One region of the Bacillus sp. TCT6 genome, then DNA from elsewhere that is predicted to be linked to it. Evidence: riboswitches for the same ligand, from Rfam matches in the RefSeq annotation. Region 1 holds a riboswitch; the other holds the start of a gene.

Region 1 (9,355 bases):
TAGTTTCAGCAGTTGCATTTACAGCAATTGGTACAACAGCCGCAATTGGAAATAGGGATTTGGTAAGGATGACAAATCCGTATACATTTTTGTATGGAAGTTTTGAAAATGACAAAGTATTGAATAAAAATCTTTCTATTATAAAAAAACACCTTTCTGATGCTAATATTCCGTATCGAATGGCTTCATCTTCATATATATACACAGAAAATGGCGTAAATGTAATGAAGTTAAGTGAATACAACGATCTTGCTAAAGCACTAGGCTATCAACAAGAAACAATTGAAAAAGAAGATGAAATTTTATTAATTCCTGGAGTCGTATCACAAAAACAAGAATTTAAAAATGGCGAGTATAAAAAGAATATAGAAGTCATTCAAGGTGACTGGACAAAGACATTTCATGTGAAAAAAGCTGTAGAAAATTTAGTTTTACCACATGATTCTAGAACTATTTATATCGCTGTTCAAGATCAGGTATATGATGGAATACCTCTTACTAGTGACCCAGTTAATAAAGAAATTCCATATCGTACTTACGGATTTGTTGTAGATGATTGGATAAAAACGAAAGAGATTTCAAATCAATTAAAGAGTATATTCGATAAAAATCTTAGGGACAGAGATTTCTACTTTGAAGCTTTAACATTAAACTTGTTGGAAGCAAAGCAAAAGAATGGTTTATTACTTATGGTAAGTATTTTAGTTGGAATCGTCTTCTTTACATTCGCCGCTAGTTTTATTTATTTCCGATTATATACAGATTTGGATCGCGACCAACAGCAATATAAAATGATTTCGAAAATGGGATTAAGTAAAGGTGAGTTGAAAAAAGTTGTAACGAGGCAGTTATTATTAATGTTCTTTTTACCAATTTTCGTTGCAGTGATTCATACTGTAGTTGCTTATATAGCATTACAGCAATTAGTCGATTTTTCTATCATAAATAGCTCTATCGTTATTTTAATTTCATTTATATGTATACAAGTTTTATATTTCTTTATAACCCGTTGGCGTTACCTGCAAAAGCTTTATAAGGTTATGGAGCAATAGAATTTATTAGCTTGTAAGACTACACTAAAGTATGTGGAAAAATGAACTGTATGATGAAAGGAATCGTGATGAAAAGAATATTAACTATTTTTATGTTAACTATAATACTTTTAATAAGCTTTAGTGCATGTTCTAAAAAGGACAACTCATTTCCTGCAAACGGTGTATTAATTATTGGAGATGAAAATAATATTTCACCAATTATTAATCGTTATCAGGAAATTACGGAAGAAAATGAAGTGTTTTCTGTGAAAAAAGGGGAAGTTGGAAATGGAAATGTCTTAATTTTAAATGAATCTACAGCACAAGCATTGATTAAAGAAAAACTTTTTCGAAAACAAGATAATGGCTCCAATTATATTATAGATACGTTACCGAAATTCCCAAAAGAAGGGTCACTATTATTTACAAGTGAAGACGATAAGACTATGAAAAGTATTAAAATAGGAGGGGAAGAGATTCCTGTTACATACGATAGTGATGCTTGGATAGGTAACAATCGTAAATATTCAACGGAATGGTATATGATTGTAGCAAAAAATAGTGTGTATAAAGAAATAAAGGCAAATGAAATGAAAATGCATCTTCTTCATTTGAAAAAATCTCTAGGTGACGAAAAACCTAAAATGTCGACAGATAATACATTGGTTAATGAAAATGTTAAAGTAAAAAAACTAATTAAAGGTTTGGAAGGAAAAGTATCTTTCCAGTTTGTAACGATTGGAGAAAAATCATAAAAAAAGAGTTCGAGGTTGATAGAAACTTTATCACCCCCGAACTCTTTTTAGTTTGTAGACCAATCAAATATTATGCTTTACATTACTTCATTTAATCGAGTCTCGTTTGTTTCCTCAATCGCATTTGAATTTTGAACTGAATTATTTTGGGCTTCTTTTTCTTTACGAGCCTTTTGTAGCATTTCAAGGATTATCCATAAAGGAACACCTTTATCCTTTAACATCTTCCATAAATCTAATTCATTAAATTTATGCTCAGGCTGTTTCATTTCTTTTTCAGATGAACGAATATCAAACTTGATAGGATCATTTACTTTCTTACTTTCCAGTTTAGTAGAAGAGATAGTATTATGCTCAAGAGTAGATGGAGTTATTTTAGTAGGTTGAGATAATGTATGAATATTTGATCCGATTTGCATGCTTTTTCCTCCTTTTCAAGCAATGAGATTAGTTTTCTTATGGTTTTTAAATCTTTTTAACATGAGGAAACTATATCTAATTATAAATTCAAATAAACAGATTTACAAGTTGTATTGTAAAAAGTAAATGTTCACTTGAATTAATATTTATCAACAATTGTATATGTTTTCTATATATACAACGTATATAAAATACTTTACATTATGTTTAAGTTGTTAAAACATTCTGTTAATTTTTAGGAGAAAAATGTAAACGTTTTATTAGGGGGAGAAAGTATGGGGAAGTTATTTTTAAAAATATGTTTTTTCGCATTAGTGACCTTATGTTCATTCGCAGCGAAAATATCATATGCTGAAGAGAGGCAACCAAATAATTATCCTATCATATTGGTGAATGGATTTGCTGGATGGGGTAGAGAAGAAATGCTTGGCGTAAAGTATTGGGGTGGTGTTCATGATATACAGGAAGATTTGAAACGAAATGGTTATACGGTACATACCGCAGCTGTTGGACCTGTTTCTAGTAACTGGGATCGTGCATGTGAATTGTATGCGCAAATTAGCGGTGGCACAGTAGACTATGGTGCCTCGCATGCTGAGAAACATGGACATAATCGTTTTGGCAGAACTTATAGTGGTTTTACGCCGAATTGGAGTGAAACAAATAAAGTTCATTTAGTTGGGCATAGCATGGGTGGACAAACGATTAGAACATTAGTACAGCTATTAAAAGAAGGTAGTTTTGAAGAAAAGAATTATGCGAAAAATCACCCAGACACCAAAATATCACCACTATTTGAAGGTGGAAAATCATATGTTCATAGTGTTACAACATTAGCAACCCCTCACAACGGTACAACACTTGCGGATGGTAGTCTTCTGCTGCCGTTCGTTAAAGATTTACTCATTACAGCTGCGAGCTTTGGAGGAAACAATAATTTATCTTTATATGATTTTAAATTGGATCAATGGGGTATAAAGAAGATTGCTGGAGAGTCCTTTTTCCAATATAGTAATCGTATTCTAAATAGTTCACTTTGGAAAAATACAAAAGATATAAGTCAATGGGATTTAAGTACAGATGGTGCAAAGGAGTTAAATAATTGGGTAAAGACGCAACCGGATGTTTATTACTTATCTTATAGTGGACATGCATCACAAGCAGCACCTATTACAGGTTTACATTTGCCTCATATAACGATGAATAAAGTGTTGATGGGGAATGCATTTTTCTTAGGTTCTTATGCGAGATATGAAGAAAACCGTCCGTTAGTTGATACTTCTTGGTGGCAAAATGATGGTGTAGTAAATACCAATTCTATGATTGCACCAATTTCTAATGTTGCTGTAAATAATCATGAGTCATTACAGGTTGGAAAATGGAATCATATCGAAACGAAAGCGAATTGGGATCATCTCGACATGGTAGGATTAAGTGTTTCAGACTCGTTAGGTTTTTCTAGCATTCAAGAGTTTTATAGAACAATTGCTGAAAAGCTATCACGTTTACCGAAATAAGTAATAATAAAGCGCTCTCGATGGAATTCGAGAGCGCTTTATATTATATTGAAAGAGGGGTTTGGTAGAAAAATATGGGGGGATATTATGAAGATTCAAGTTGTATTATCAGGATACGGAACAGTAGGCAGAGAGTTTATAAAATTATTAAATGAAAAGTATTCATATATATATGAAACATATGGGATTCAATTAGTTGTAAGTGGCGTATTAGGAAGAAATATTGCAATACATAATGAAGACGGCTTATCTCTTCATCATTTATTGATGTATGGTGGCGGTACCGCTGCAATTGAAAAATATTTAGAGTATCATCCGAAGGAACGTGCAACAACTAGCATAAGTGGTACTGTATTGGTAGAATCAACAGTTACAAATCTTAAAGATGGAAATCCAGGGAAACAATATATGAAACAAGCGATTGAGAAACAGATGGATATAGTAGCAATTTCAAAAGGTGCACTCGTTACAAACTGGAGAGAAATAAATGAAGCAGCAAGAGGCGTAAATGTACGAATTCGATATAGCGGTGCAACAGCCGCTGCACTACCGACGCTAGATATCGGACAATTTAGTTTAGCCGGTTGCAGTATTGAAAAAATAGAAGGAATATTAAATGGAACAACTAATTATATTCTTACGAAAATGTATGAGGAAGATATGACATTTGAAGAAGCACTGAAAGAAGCGCAAAATAAAGGAATTGCTGAGACAAACCCTATATTAGATATAAGTGGTTCAGATAGTGCGTGTAAATTGTTACTTTTGACAAACAGCTTAATGGAAACAGAGAAAACACTTACTGATATACATATAAAAGGAATCGAGCACGTTACAAAACAGCAAATACAAAATGCTAAGGAACAACATAAAATTATTAAATTAATAGCATCAATATATAAGGATGAGGGTGGCAATGTGAATTTAAATGTTGAACCGTGCGAAATAGAAAAAGATCATCCGTTAGCAAAAGTAAATGGGACCGAAAAAGGAATTACGTTCTTTACAGATACGATGGGACAAGTTACTACAATTGGTGGGGCTTCTAATCCACGAGGCGCTGCAGCTGCAGCTTTAAAAGATGTAATTAACTTATATCGAAAAGACTTGTAAGACCGTACCGCCCTTTATAAAAAATACATATGTCGTGGACCTTTTGTGAATGAAATAAATATGCAAAAATGATTGCAGGGGGTAAGGAATTGTTTAAGGATTTTAAAGTTGTTAAAGATCGTCCCGTTTATATTCAATTGAAAGATTATTTGAAGAAGATGATTATGAAAGGGCACTTGCTCGGGAATCAAAAAATCCCATCAACAAGGGAACTAAGTGAATTACTAAGTGTGAGTAGAAACACTGTACTTGCTGCTTATGCAGATTTAGAGCAAGAAGGACTCATTTATGCAGTTAAAGGAAAAGGGAACTTTGTTGCGAAGGTAGATATATCTAACACTTCGTCTGTTGAAATAGATTGGAAAAATAAACTTAATACAGTGACCGCATTAGCGGATGAATTAGATTTAATGAAACATGGTGTTCGTTGGGAAAAGGGAATGATTGTTTTTAATAGTATAGCCCCGGATGAGAAGCTATTTGATGTTGAAAACTTCAAAAGAGCTTTTCTTACTCGTATGTCCATTGAAGGGGACATCGTATTGAACTACGGATATGCAAAGGGATATAAACCGTTAATGAATTATTTACTTCATTACATGGAAATGAAAGGTGTAGACATTTCGAATAAAGATATTCTAATTACAAATGGATTTACAGAAGGATTGGATATTGTACTTTCTTCTTTATCAAAAAAATCCGGTCGTGTCATTTGTGAGAATCCAACTCACCACGCTGCACTAAAGCTGTTCCGTTTACATGGACTTGAAGTTCATGGGATTGATATGAATGAGGATGGTATTGATACGAATGAAGTTGAAAAAAGCTTACGTGAAAAAGATTTTGATTTTGCTTATTTAATTCCTTCTTATCATAATCCAACCGGTATTGTTACGAGTTCAGAGAAAAGAACGGAATTGATGAGGTTATTCTCGAAATATAAGGTTCCTATTATAGAGGACGGATTTAATGAAGAATTACGTTATTCAGGTTCACATTTAGCTCCCTTATTAACTTTTGCTGGAGCTGGCAATAATGTGATTTATATTAGTAGCTTTTCAAAGGTACTTTTCCCTGGTTTACGTGTAGGTTGGATTATTGCAGATAAAGAGCTGATTCATTATTTAGAAAGCGTAAAAAGAGCAAGAACAATCCACACATCTACGTTAGATCAAGCGGTTCTATTTCAATATTTACATGAGGGATATTTTGAGAAATATTTAAAAAAGGCAAGATCGGTTTATAAGAAAAAATATGAGTTAGCTGTCGGCGCGTGTAATCAGTTCATTCCTTTCAAAAGAATGACTGGAGATGGTGGACTTCATTTATTTATAGAGCTAGAAGAGCATATGAATGCCCGCACACTTTTACAAAAGTGTTATGAGAAAGGCGTTACGTTTTCACCTGGAGATGTTTTTTACTCTGATGGAGAAGGGGCGAACACTTTCCGATTAGGGTTTTCGCGCTTGAAAGAAGAAGAAATAGTTCGGGGAATTAAAATAATTGGTGATACATTAAAAAATGAAATTTGGAGTTGAGAAAATGAAAATCGGTGTTATTATGGGCGGGGTATCGTCTGAAAAACAAGTTTCAATTATGACAGGGAATGAAATGATTGCTCATTTAGATAAAAATAAGTATGAAATAGTCCCAATTACATTAAATGAAAAAATGGATTTAATTGAAAAAGCGAAAGACATTGACTTTGCGTTGCTCGCATTACACGGGAAATATGGAGAAGATGGGACAGTTCAAGGAACACTGGAGAGTTTAGGGATTCCTTATAGCGGAAGTAATATGTTATCTAGTAGTATATGTATGGATAAGAATATTTCGAAAAAGATTTTACGTTATGAAGGTGTAGAAACACCAGATTGGATTGAACTTACAAAAATGGAGGATCTAAAGCTTGATGAGTTAGATAAGTTAGGATTTCCATTAGTGGTAAAACCAAACTCTGGCGGATCGAGTGTCGGGGTGAAAATCGTTTACAATAAAAATGAATTGATCTCAATGCTAGAAACTGTATTTGAATGGGATTCTGAAGTAGTAATTGAGAAGTATGTAAAAGGTGATGAAATTACATGTTCCATTCTGGATGGAAAACAGTTACCTATAGTTTCAATTCGACATGCAGCCGAGTTCTTTGACTACAATGCAAAATATGATGATACTAGTACAGTTGAGGAAGTTATCGAACTTCCAGCGGAAATTAATGAACGTGTAAATAAAGCGTCACTGGCTTGTTATAAAGCATTAAAATGTAGTGTTTATGCAAGAGTTGATATGATGGTGAAGGATGGAATTCCATATGTAATGGAAATTAATACATTACCAGGGATGACACAATCAAGTTTATTGCCAAAAAGTGCAGAAGCAGCGGGGATTAGTTATAGCAAACTATTAGATATGATTATTGAAACATCATTAAAAGTTAGAAAAGAAGAAGGGTTTTAAGGGGATTATATAACTAATTCTTTTGACAGTTTCACGAAGTATGCTATGATGAATACATTATAAAAACAAAATATTTATCCACTAGGGGGGCCTTTTATAGGCTGAGATCAAATGTGATTTTGAGACTCTTAGTACCTGATCTGGTTAATGCCAGCGTAGGGAAGTGGGAAAGACGTTGCTATTTAATGAGTAAATAAATACTGTCAATTTCACTTTCTTTACGCCTGTAAAGAAAGTTTTTTTATTTTACAGCTTTAATAATTGTGGATAAATACTTATATTTTATACATTATTGGAGGGATTTAAATGACTTTTTCACAATCATTACGTAAAGAAGTAGATTCAATTTGGGAAGCGAGTTTTAACCATCCTTTTGTAAAAAAACTTGGTGAAGGAACGTTAGATTTAGCTAGTTTTCGCTATTATGTGCTTCAAGATTCATATTATTTGAGTCATTTTGCTAGAGTACAAACTTTAGGAGCTGCAAAAGCTCTTGAATTAGAGACGACAGCTCGTATGGCACATCATGCTCAAAATACATATGAGGCCGAGTTATCTTTACATGAGAATTTTGCTAAAAAGCTAGGGATAACAAAAGAAGAAAAAGATAATTTTATTCCTGCGCCAACTGCATATGCGTATACTTCACATATGTATCGTGCTGCGTATGAAGGGCATTTAGGAGATATCATTGCAGCAATTTTACCTTGCTATTGGTTGTATTACGAAATTGGGGAACGTTTAAAAGAATGTCAGCCGGAAGAGCCAATTTATAACGAATGGATTTCTGCTTATGGATCTGATTGGTTCCGTATGCTAGTTGAAGAACAAATTATACGGTTAGATACTATTGCTGAAAAAGTAACAGAGGCAGACCGCAAGCGTATGAAACAGCATTTTATTATTAGCAGTCAATATGAATATTCATTTTGGGAAATGGCTTATACATTAGAAAAGTGGCCAGTGGATACAGACGTAAAAGACGTAATTGGATAAAGAATAGAAGTAATGTTAGAGATAGGTATGGATCATACCTATCTCTATATTTTTTCTTGTCAAATTTGCGTAAAGTCATTAGTGCTACGGATATGGTGAAATAGAATATCGATAATTTAGCTCATTTAATTGTCTACGCATTAACTGGATAAACTTCTGTCACATTTATTTTACAATTAAAGAACGTAAATGTTGGTGGTATGAAGTTAAATAAGAAAAGAAACCCGAGCTGTTAGCTGTAACGGAGTTGTTTTTTCTTTGCAGGAATTTCTAAGTTAACATGAAGTGCTGTTCATACAATATGCAAATTTGCATATTGTATTTTTTTGAGTTCTTTGTGTGTTAAAATCAAATATAGAGATATGGAAATATAAAGAAGCAAAAGCAGGAATATCCAATGAATTTTGAGAGGTGTTATATGTTTACAAATAAGAAATTAATTCGATTTGGTTTATCGTTGTTTGTATTTTTAGGGATAATTAATTTTACAATCAGCTATTTCCAAACATATCTTGAAACAGCAGCAGATATTAAATGGGTAATTCCAGAAATTTGGAAAACTATTTTACTAGATGTTCCTCAAGGTATACTTGTTCTTTTAGGCGCAATTGCATTATATGATTTCACAAAAGAGGCATCACAAAAAGACGCATCAATCTAAGTGTGTCTTTTTTCAATTAGAAATTTCATAGAGAGCTTTGCTGGAGAAATAGAATAAAAAGCCCTAATTAGGGCTTTTTTCTTTATAGGAATTTCTTAACCGTCATAGAAACCGGTTACTTAGAGGTGTTATAGCAAAGGCATTTACAGTACAAGAAAATCTAAGTGATATATGGAAATATATAGGATTTGTCCGCGTGATTATTGAGAAATTAATTGAGCTTAGTAAGTATGAAGATATGACGCTAGAATTTATATTTTATAATTTCTATTTATAAAAATGAGCCCATAGTAAAAATAGGTATATGAACAAGGTGCATCATCTAGTGATAAGTCATACTTTGTTGGTGTACGTATTGAACTTAGTTTATAGCGCTATTTCTACTTAGATGTAACGAACAGA
Region 2 (9,355 bases), 2.2 Mb from region 1:
TGATTTTGTCTGTCGTTATATCCTCGATAATCACCGTATGATGATTTTCGTGAACCAAATATATCGTTTAATATGCTACCCATAATATATCCTTGCAAGAAGGACGGTTGATAATTTTGACGGACAAATTCTTTATTACTTATTTCAATTAACGTATCCGATGGTTTCTCTTTATCCTTTTGCAAGTTATAAATCTTGTCAGAATAAACGAGGAACATTTGATTTTCGTCTTCTTTAGATGCTTGCTTCGGTTCTCTTTCGTTAATGAGTTCCTTCGCTACTTCAGGAACTGACCGATTGGCGGCCCTATACACGTAAGATTCTTGTTTACCTTCCTTTGCGACAGACTCAAGTGGATAACGGTCTTGAATCGACTTTGTCTGCCCGCCTTGACAACCTGATAAGGCATAACCAGCAACAACAAGTAATATAACGATAGCAAGTATAGGGATCACAAACGATTTAATCATGGTAAACAATCGGTTTGACATGATTACGCCCCCTTACGTTGCTCTTATAATTTGTACATCAGCAGGAATGATTGCTTCTCCCTCATACATCATTGTGCGACCATTTTGCCATTCAATACGCAATAATTTTCGATTATCTGATTGGAATTCCCATACGTACTGTTCCTCTGAAGCTGAGAATGGTGTTTTCCCCATCACAACAACACGTCCGTTATATTGTCCTTCCATATGGTACTCAGTATCATCCATTTCAATTGTCGTCGGAATTTCATCAATTGAATCTAAGCGACCATCAATTGGAGTATATAATTTGTAATACGTATTTTCACGATCTTCAATTTTTAAATAACGAATATCTTTTCCATCTTGCAGTGTTAAAACAATTTCTTTACGAGAATGCATACTCGTTTTCCCAGTCAATTCGTACATAACTAATGAAACTTCAATCATATCGCCAGGAGCTAACGTTAAAAGACTCTTTTCCGGCTTCGGTGGCTCTGGGCTTTTCATTATATTTTTAATTCGTTTAAATAAACTCATAATCTACCCCTCCTTTTCTCTTTATAAACAAGCACCTAAAATTAGTGCACCAACAATATGTAATGATCCAGCTAACATCGCATGTGCAACGCTACCTTCTTTCGTACCTTCTTCTAAATCTAAGCCAGACATTTTCTTTAACACAAATTCGATAAACATTTCTACAACTAATAAAATAACGAAAGAAACTGCTGAAGCAAGAAGCGCCTGCCATAAGTCATTTGCTTTCGTGATTGATTGAGATAAAATGTACCCTTGTGCAAATAATTTCATAATAAAACGAGTTGTTACAGCTGTATTTCCATTTTTGATTTCTTTTAAATCATTGTATTTTGTAAAAATTGAATCAACCCACATAATTGCAAATAAAAGTACTGCACTCGCTCCAGTCCATACAAGCATGGCAACTACATTCATCCATGTCATTGCAAAACCTCCTCAAAAATATAATAGAAAACCGACATGAATTTGTTTAGACATGTCGGTTCATTTGTCTTTATTCTATATTATTTCTCATACTGCTTCATAATACGAGCCAATTCATCGTCAACAGCAGAATTTTTGTTTAAGCTTGCGAATTCATCATCTAATGACTTTTCTTTCTTATAAACTTCACCGCTTGCTTCCGCTTCAGCCTCTAATTGAAGAGCTTTCTCTTCCATACGGCTTAAACCAGCTTTTGCTGAATTTGAATCAAATCCAGACATTGCCTGATTAATATTTTTCTGTGCTTTCGCTGCATTTACACGTGCTACAAGTGTTTCACGTTTATTTTTCAGCTCTGTTAATTGCTTGCGCATTTCTTCTAGCTTAAGGCGCAGGTTATCAGCAGCAGCTTTATTTTGCTCGTAGCTTGCTTTATATTCATTCATTTTTTGCTCTGCATTTTGTTTTTCTTCTAATGCACGGCGCGCAAGATCTAAGTTATTAGCTTGAACAGCCATATGAGCTTGCTCTTCACGTTTTTTCACAAGTGCTTCTTGCTCTTCAAATAATATTTTGAATTTCTTCTCAAGTGCGATTTGAGCTGCTACACTTTTCTCAGCTTCTTGTACATCGGCTTGCATATCGCGTAAATATTGATCAGTCATCTTAACTGGATCTTCCGCTTTTTCAATTAATGAATACACATTTGACATTGTTAAATCTCTTAATCGTTTAAATACAGACATCTAAATTCCTCCTATGATAAACCTCATATTTCAAATTCACTACTTGGAAAACTGAAAAATCTCCCTTTACAGTAAAGAATATTCATTTTACAGCCTATTTGTTTATTATAACAAAACTAATATGTCCTTACATGTTATTTCCAAAATACATCCATTATAATATGACATTCTATATACAATATTGTATTTATAATATATTCTCATTATCCCTCTTTGAAATTAACTTACTTTTGTGCGATTTCACTAAATTACATAAGTGTAATGTTACTGTAAGCTAACTCGATAGTTGCATTCTGATATTTCTTATACACTAATACCAGAAGCAACAAACAAGCTTCTTCACATGTAAGCAATAATACAAAAATTGTATTTACTATAAAACATATAAAAGGAGAAATCATCATGAAAAAATTAGTAGGAATCGGATTAGCAGCAGCAATTTCATTTGGTGCATTATCAGGTTGTTCTTTATTAGGAGAGAAAGCGAACGGTTTTGTACTGTACGGCTCAGAAGAACAAGTTCAGCAAATTACAGATAAAAACAAAAAAGAAGTGAAAGAAAAAGACTTCTATAAAATGAAAATGACAACATTAGATGGTAAAAAAGTTCTTGTAATGGATAAGAAAACTGGTGAAGAACTAGTGAAAAAAGAGTTACTTAGCAAAGTTGATGAAAAAGACAACACGAAACCACTTGATAAATTACCAGCTGTAACAACAGAACAAGGTTTATTATTTGCAAAAGAAAAAGTAGAAAATGCTACACTTGATGGGGCAAAATTAAAATATGAAGGCAACACAATTATCGGAAGTGGCCGTGCATATACAGATATGTATGCGATTGTCGATGACGCAACTTACAACAATGTAAAAGGTGATGAAAAATCTGTAGGTGTATTAAAATTTGATAAAGACCCAAGTAAAGAGTTCCCTGGTTACAAAGGCGTCGAAGCTTCTCAACTTGTAAAAATTAAAAAGTAAAACAAAAAAGCTTTGCAATTCGCAAAGCTTTTTTCTATTTATTATGAGCAATTTGTTCCATATCCGGACTACAAGTTTTCGACTGACATGACTTATTTAAAGAACATGCTGCGCATTTTCCTTTTTTACTTCTCTTTACAAAATTAACTAACGTGTATGCTGCATAACCAAAAATGATAGCTCCAATTATAATATTGACCATCATTATACATCTCCTTTTAGAATCCTAGTAAAGATCCAACTTGGTATATAATAAGCGTTAATACATAAGCAACAACGAGTGGATAAACGACTGAGAAAATCGTCCATTTGGCTGATCCTGTTTCACGTTTAATAACAGCCACCGTCGCTAAACATGGAACATATAATAAAATAAAGAACATAAATGCATAAGCTGATAATGCTGTATAATGTGCTCCCATTACGTTTCCAAGCACATCTTCTTTAACTGCATAAATAATTGCCATTGTAGAAACGACAACTTCTTTTGCTAAAAATCCTGTTAAAAGGGATGCTGCAGCTTGCCACGTTCCGAAGCCGAGCGGTGCAAATAACGGTGCGATAAACCCACCAATCATCGCTAAGTAACTGTCTCCCATATCAACACCAAATCCTGATGGACCTGCATAGTTTAATAACCAAATGACAACAGAACCACCAAAGATGAATGTACCTGCTTTACGAACAAATCCTTTCCCTTTCTCCCACGTGCTTAGCCATAACGTTTTCGCTTGTGGCACGCGGTAAGGAGGTAGTTCAATTACGAAAATAGACTTTTCCGCTTTTAAAATTGTAAGAGACATAATTTTTGTAACTAGTAATGCAAGAACAATACCTGCAACATATAAAGAAAATACAACAGTTGCCTGACTATGAGGGAAGAATACGCCCGCAAATAATGCGTATACAGGCAAACGTGCCGAACAAGACATAAATGGTGTTACAAGAACTGTAAGTAAACGTTCTTTTTCTTGTTCAATCGTTCTCGCTGCCATAATACCTGGAACGTTACATCCAAAACCGATAATCATCGGAATAAACGCTTTTCCGTTTAAACCGAAGAACTCCATAATTCGATCCATAACAACTGCAATTCGCGCCATATATCCTGAGTCTTCTAATAATGAAATGAAAAAGAATAGTGCAAAGATTTGTGGTACGAATACTAATACAGCACCAACACCGGCAATAATACCTTCTGTAACGAGCGCTTGAATAAAATGAGAAGCTCCAATACTTGTAAGTCCAACCGTCACCCAATCCGTAAGCTGGCCACCAAAAAACTCATCTAACATATCCGATAAAGGTGTCCCAATCCACGTAAACGTAACCTGAAAAATAAAAAACATAACTGCTAAAAAGATTGGAAGTCCTAAAATTTTATGCGTAATTAGTCTATCAATTTTTTCCGAAAAAGGAATTTTCCCTTCTTTCTCATGCTTCATAACATTTGTTTTTAACTTTTCAATATACGCTTCACGAGTTTTGTAAATGTGCTCTTCCAACGTACAATCAAGTTTTCCCTCTAGGCGAGATCGAATGGCTACAAGTTCCTTATAAATTGGTAATGCTTTTATTTCTTTTTCTACTACTTCGTTATTGCTTAAAAATTGAAGTGCTAACCATCTCGGATGCTCGTAATTCGCTTTCTCTAAAAGAGAAATTACCTCTTCAATTCCTTCATCCATTTGTACACCATATGAAATAATGAATGGTTTTTTCTCGTTTTTGTCATTTTCTTTAAGGGTCGCAAGTAGTTCTTCACAACCTTTTCCACTTCTTGCAACGACAGGAACGACTGTTACGCCTAATAATTCGGATAAACGTTTTACATCGATCACAATTCCTCTTTGCTTCGCCACATCAACCATATTTAGACCAATTGAAACTGGCTTGCCAAATTCGAGCAACTGCAACGTTAAATGCATATTTCGTTCAAACTGCGAAGAATCCACAATATTTAACATATGCTGAAATTCTTCTGTTAATAGAAAGTTTGTTACAACACCTTCATCACGTGAAACTGGATTTAAATCATAAACACCTGGTAAATCAATTAATGTTCCTTGTCTATCTTTTAATTTACCAACCTTTTTTTCTACTGTTACACCGCTCCAGTTTCCTACGTATTCATAAGAACCAGTAAGTGCATTAAATAATGATGTCTTTCCTGTATTTGGATTCCCTAGCAAAGCAACCTTATTCACGCTAATTCCACCTTTATCATTTTCGCGTCACAATGACGAATACTAATTAACTGTCCACGACACTCCAATGTACAAGGACCTTTGAACATCGCCTTTTGCTTCATACGAAGTTCGCTTCCTTCAGAAAGACCGAAAGCAGCCAATCTTCTCTTTAGTAAATAATCTAAAGACTGAACACTTTTCACTAGCACTTTCTCACCGATTTTAATATCTACTAAGCTCATAACCTTCCCCCTCCGAAGAGAATGATAATTATTTTCAGAAGAATTATAGCACACTCTATTTCTCTTGTACTATACCCTTTTGCTTCATATTTATTAACATTTCGCTACAATTCTATTTCAATAATTGTCATAACAGATTCGTTTGCCATTCCCATCCATTTCGCTTACAATAAACAATAACAAATAAAGAATCTCGTTATCACTGGGGGAGCCATGCCGCTGAGAGGGAACACTTCGTTCCGACCCTTCGAACCTGTTAGTTAATGCTAACGCAGGGATTGTGCAAACGTCCGAAATACATACCTCTTTTCATTTACGTATTTCGTATCCTCCTATGATATCTATTCTTTTTTGTACAACTTGGATTTAGGGGGAGACAACATGCGTAACACCAATTTACAAGCGATGATTGAATCTGCTATTCTTGCAGCCTTCGCCATGGTCATCGACATTTTACCACTTTCAATAAAAATATCAGCTACAGGCGGTTCTATATCTTTTGCAATGATTCCTATTTTTATTATCGCTTATCGCTGGGGTTTCAAAATGGCTTTCTTAGGAGGCTTAATTTGGGGATTATTACAAATTGTTGTAGGCGATGCCATTATCGTAACACCAATTCAAGTATTAATTGAATACTTCATTGCTTTCGCATTCATTGGGTTTGCTGGTTTATTCTATCGTCCAATTCAAAAGGCGCTTTTAACATCCAATGAAAATAACGAAGAACAATCAAACTTAGGTAGCCGTAAAGACAAACCTTCATCAAAACCAAACCAAGGGAAGAAAGTAATTGGATATATTATCGTCGCTACTTTTATCGGTAGTCTAGCTCGTTACTTCTGTCACTTTATCGCTGGTATCATTTTCTGGGGACAATATGCACCAAAAGGACAATCAGCAGTTCTATATTCTTTAATATTTAACGGTAGTACAATGATTGGTTCCTATATTCTATGTACCGTTTTACTTATATTTTTATTTATCACTTCACCACGTTTATTCAAAAGCATCAGTGCTTATCAAATGAATACACAAAAAAAGGGCGCTTAATGAGCGCTCTTTTTTCATATCGTAATATCAATTAAAAATACAATAAATGCACAAAAGAAAATAAATACCATTATACTTAGCCAATTGCTATGCACGGTTCATCGACTCCTTACATAACCTCGTTTTCTAACCAGATTATATCGTTTAAAAATAAAGATTAGGTAAAGATAGTATGAAAATAAATTAAAAAAAGCGTAGCATGCATTATCTACGCTTTTTTCGGTAAGTAAAAGTAAAATAATACACCGTCTCCTGTATTCTTTACTCCATATTCAGCATCGTGTAATTCTAAAATATTTTTAGAAATAGCAAGCCCAAGTCCCGTCCCACCTTGTGAACGCTGCCGAGCTGCATCCACGCGATAAAAGCGATCCCAAATTTTATCTAATTGTTCTTCTTCAATGTGAGTACCTTTATTTTCAATGCACACTTTTATACGATCTTTATCATCTATTGTCGAAATAATAATATCCTCTTTATTTGGTGTATAACGTATTGCATTCGTAATGAAGTTCACAATGACTTGTTCAATTCGGCCTTGATTTGCAATCACTTCAAATGAACGTATATTTTTATGGACATGAAGTTCTTTTTTCTCTATTTCCACAGATAGATGTTCACATATATCTTCAATTACTGTATCAATATAAAACGAAGACTTTTTCATTTTATATGTACCAGATTCAAATTTAGCTAACTCAAGCATATCCAAAATTAAAGTATCCATTTTGTCTACTTCTCTCTCCATCGCCTGAAAATAATACTCTTTTTTATGCTCAGCTACCCCGTCTTTTAAAATGGAAATACAACTTTTCATAATACTCAGCGGTGTTTTCAATTCATGCGAAACACCAGAAATGAATTCTTTCCGTGTATTTTCTAACTTTCTTTCCTTTTCAATATCTTGTTCAAGCTGTCCGATATGAGAATTTAATTTGTTAGAAAGTATATTAATATTTTTCGATAAATCACCAATTTCATCTTTTGAAGTAATCGGTATTTTTTCTGTAAAATCTAAATGCGCTATTTTCTTCGTCGTATCATTTATTTTTAATAACGGTTTGGCAATTTGCTTTGAATAATAAAACGAAGCTAAAAAAATAAGAACGACTACAAATGCAATGATGTATATGTAATAATCTTGCACCATTTGTACAGCTTCATCTACAGGCTGTAAAGAAGCCATTGCATATATATATGCTACTGATCCGTCTTTTTCTTTTATTGGCTTAACTAATAATTTATATTTTATATCATTCTTTTCATAATCTATTGTTTGTGTTGTATATCGTATTTTATTGCTTTCTTTTAATAATAAATCGGTTTGAAAACCCTTAATATTATCTAAAAATATGCTATTTTTATAAATTGGATTCACAGGACCGTTTACATCTGGTAACTGTACTTTTGTAACACGTCCTCCTATGTAAACGCCTAATTCCTGAGCAGCTTCTTCCTGTACGGCTGGTTTCTTTTCCTTAGCAAGTTGCTCCCCAGCCGCTCTCTTTTTCTCCTCATCTAATTTTATTTTCTCCTGAAATGCTTTTTCTAACGGTTTATTAGATCCACTTAAATTCTGCTTAGATAAAGAAAAAGAGAATGGAATAAAACTATCTTCTTTTCTCACTCCAGAAAAATAAATCTCTTGTCCTAAAAACTGCTCTAATGATTTATTATCAATCTCCTCTATATTGACGAGATTGTATAAGGGTATCTTGAATAGTTGTTGTCCAAAGCTCTTTTGTTGCCTACGATCTATCGTTACCTCAAAATAAAAATCATCCACATGTTTTAAATTCCCATTCTGATCTAGTGTCGTAATCCACGTATTATTTTCCCTAAAAAAGTCTTGCTCAAGTTTCTGAATTCCTTCTGCATTTCCTGTGTAGTTTAGATAATTCTTCTCAAAGGAATTTAAATTCACTTTAATATCTTCCACTTTTCGATTCGCATAATATTGTTTAAAAAATATCGTTTGTCCAATAAATATCGTCGCTAAAATCAACATACATAATGCTGTTGTAAGAGTAAATAATTTTAGTACAATTCCTTTCTTCATACATTTCCCTCAAATTTATAACCTGTTCGTACTACAGTTGTAATGTACTTTGCCTTCTCTCCTAATTTATTTCTTAAATTACGAATATGACTATTAACCGTTCGATCATCACCAGCAAATTCATATCCCCAAATTCTTGAAATTAATTGTTCCCTTGTTAGTACAATTCCTTGGTTTTTCATGAAATACACTAATATTTCAAACTCCGTATGCGTTAAACTAACATCTGCCTCATCAACAGTAACAGTACGTGACGGAAAATGAACTTGGATGCCATGAATCGATAACGTATCATCTTCATTCTCTAAAGGTTTCTTCGATGCCTTTCTACTTTCTAATAATCGTTTCGCTCTTGCTAATAGAATGGGTGGACTATACGGCTTCGTCACATAGTCATCTGCCCCAAGTTCAAAACCAAGTAACGTATCATCTTCATCTACGCGCGCCGTCAGCATAATAATAGGCACCTCGGACGTCTTCCTAATTCTTCGGCAAACAGACCATCCATCGAGTTCTGGCAACATAATATCTAAAATAACTAAATCAACTTCTTCTTCTTCTTCAAATACAACTAAAGCCTCTTTCCCGTCCCTCGCTTCAAACACTACATATTGTTCACTTAAAAAATAATCTTTTAATATTTCACGTA

Evidence for each region. A riboswitch is a leader RNA that binds a small molecule or an ion and turns the genes downstream of it on or off. The one in region 1 is predicted to bind thiamine pyrophosphate.
Region 2: linked by a shared signal. The riboswitch ahead of thiT (energy-coupled thiamine transporter ThiT) and the one ahead of tenA (thiaminase II) in region 1 are both predicted to bind thiamine pyrophosphate.

What each region holds. Positions count from the first base shown of each region.
Region 1 covers NZ_JBVYHX010000001.1:2,268,605-2,277,959, forward strand. The annotation lists gene AC0ONG_RS11475 (ABC transporter permease) at 1-1,052, shown strand, start outside; gene AC0ONG_RS11480 (lipoprotein BA_5634 family protein) at 1,106-1,789, shown strand; gene AC0ONG_RS11485 (DUF3914 domain-containing protein) at 1,867-2,208, opposite strand; gene AC0ONG_RS11490 (esterase/lipase family protein) at 2,485-3,726, shown strand; gene AC0ONG_RS11495 (homoserine dehydrogenase) at 3,814-4,839, shown strand; gene pdxR (MocR-like pyridoxine biosynthesis transcription factor PdxR) at 4,929-6,377, shown strand; gene AC0ONG_RS11505 (D-alanine--D-alanine ligase) at 6,382-7,296, shown strand; TPP riboswitch at 7,370-7,475, shown strand; gene tenA (thiaminase II) at 7,603-8,292, shown strand; gene AC0ONG_RS11515 (DUF3937 domain-containing protein) at 8,690-8,953, shown strand.
Region 2 covers NZ_JBVYHX010000001.1:4,451,283-4,460,637, forward strand. The annotation lists gene AC0ONG_RS22820 (DUF4247 domain-containing protein) at 1-491, opposite strand, end outside; gene AC0ONG_RS22825 (DUF4178 domain-containing protein) at 504-1,010, opposite strand; gene AC0ONG_RS22830 (DUF350 domain-containing protein) at 1,032-1,436, opposite strand; gene AC0ONG_RS22835 (PspA/IM30 family protein) at 1,517-2,182, opposite strand; gene AC0ONG_RS22840 (lipoprotein BA_5634 family protein) at 2,585-3,163, shown strand; gene AC0ONG_RS22845 (FeoB-associated Cys-rich membrane protein) at 3,198-3,368, opposite strand; gene feoB (ferrous iron transport protein B) at 3,382-5,370, opposite strand; gene AC0ONG_RS22855 (FeoA family protein) at 5,367-5,594, opposite strand; TPP riboswitch at 5,789-5,890, shown strand; gene thiT (energy-coupled thiamine transporter ThiT) at 5,976-6,647, shown strand; gene AC0ONG_RS22865 (sensor histidine kinase) at 6,856-8,706, opposite strand; gene AC0ONG_RS22870 (response regulator transcription factor) at 8,703-9,355, opposite strand, start outside.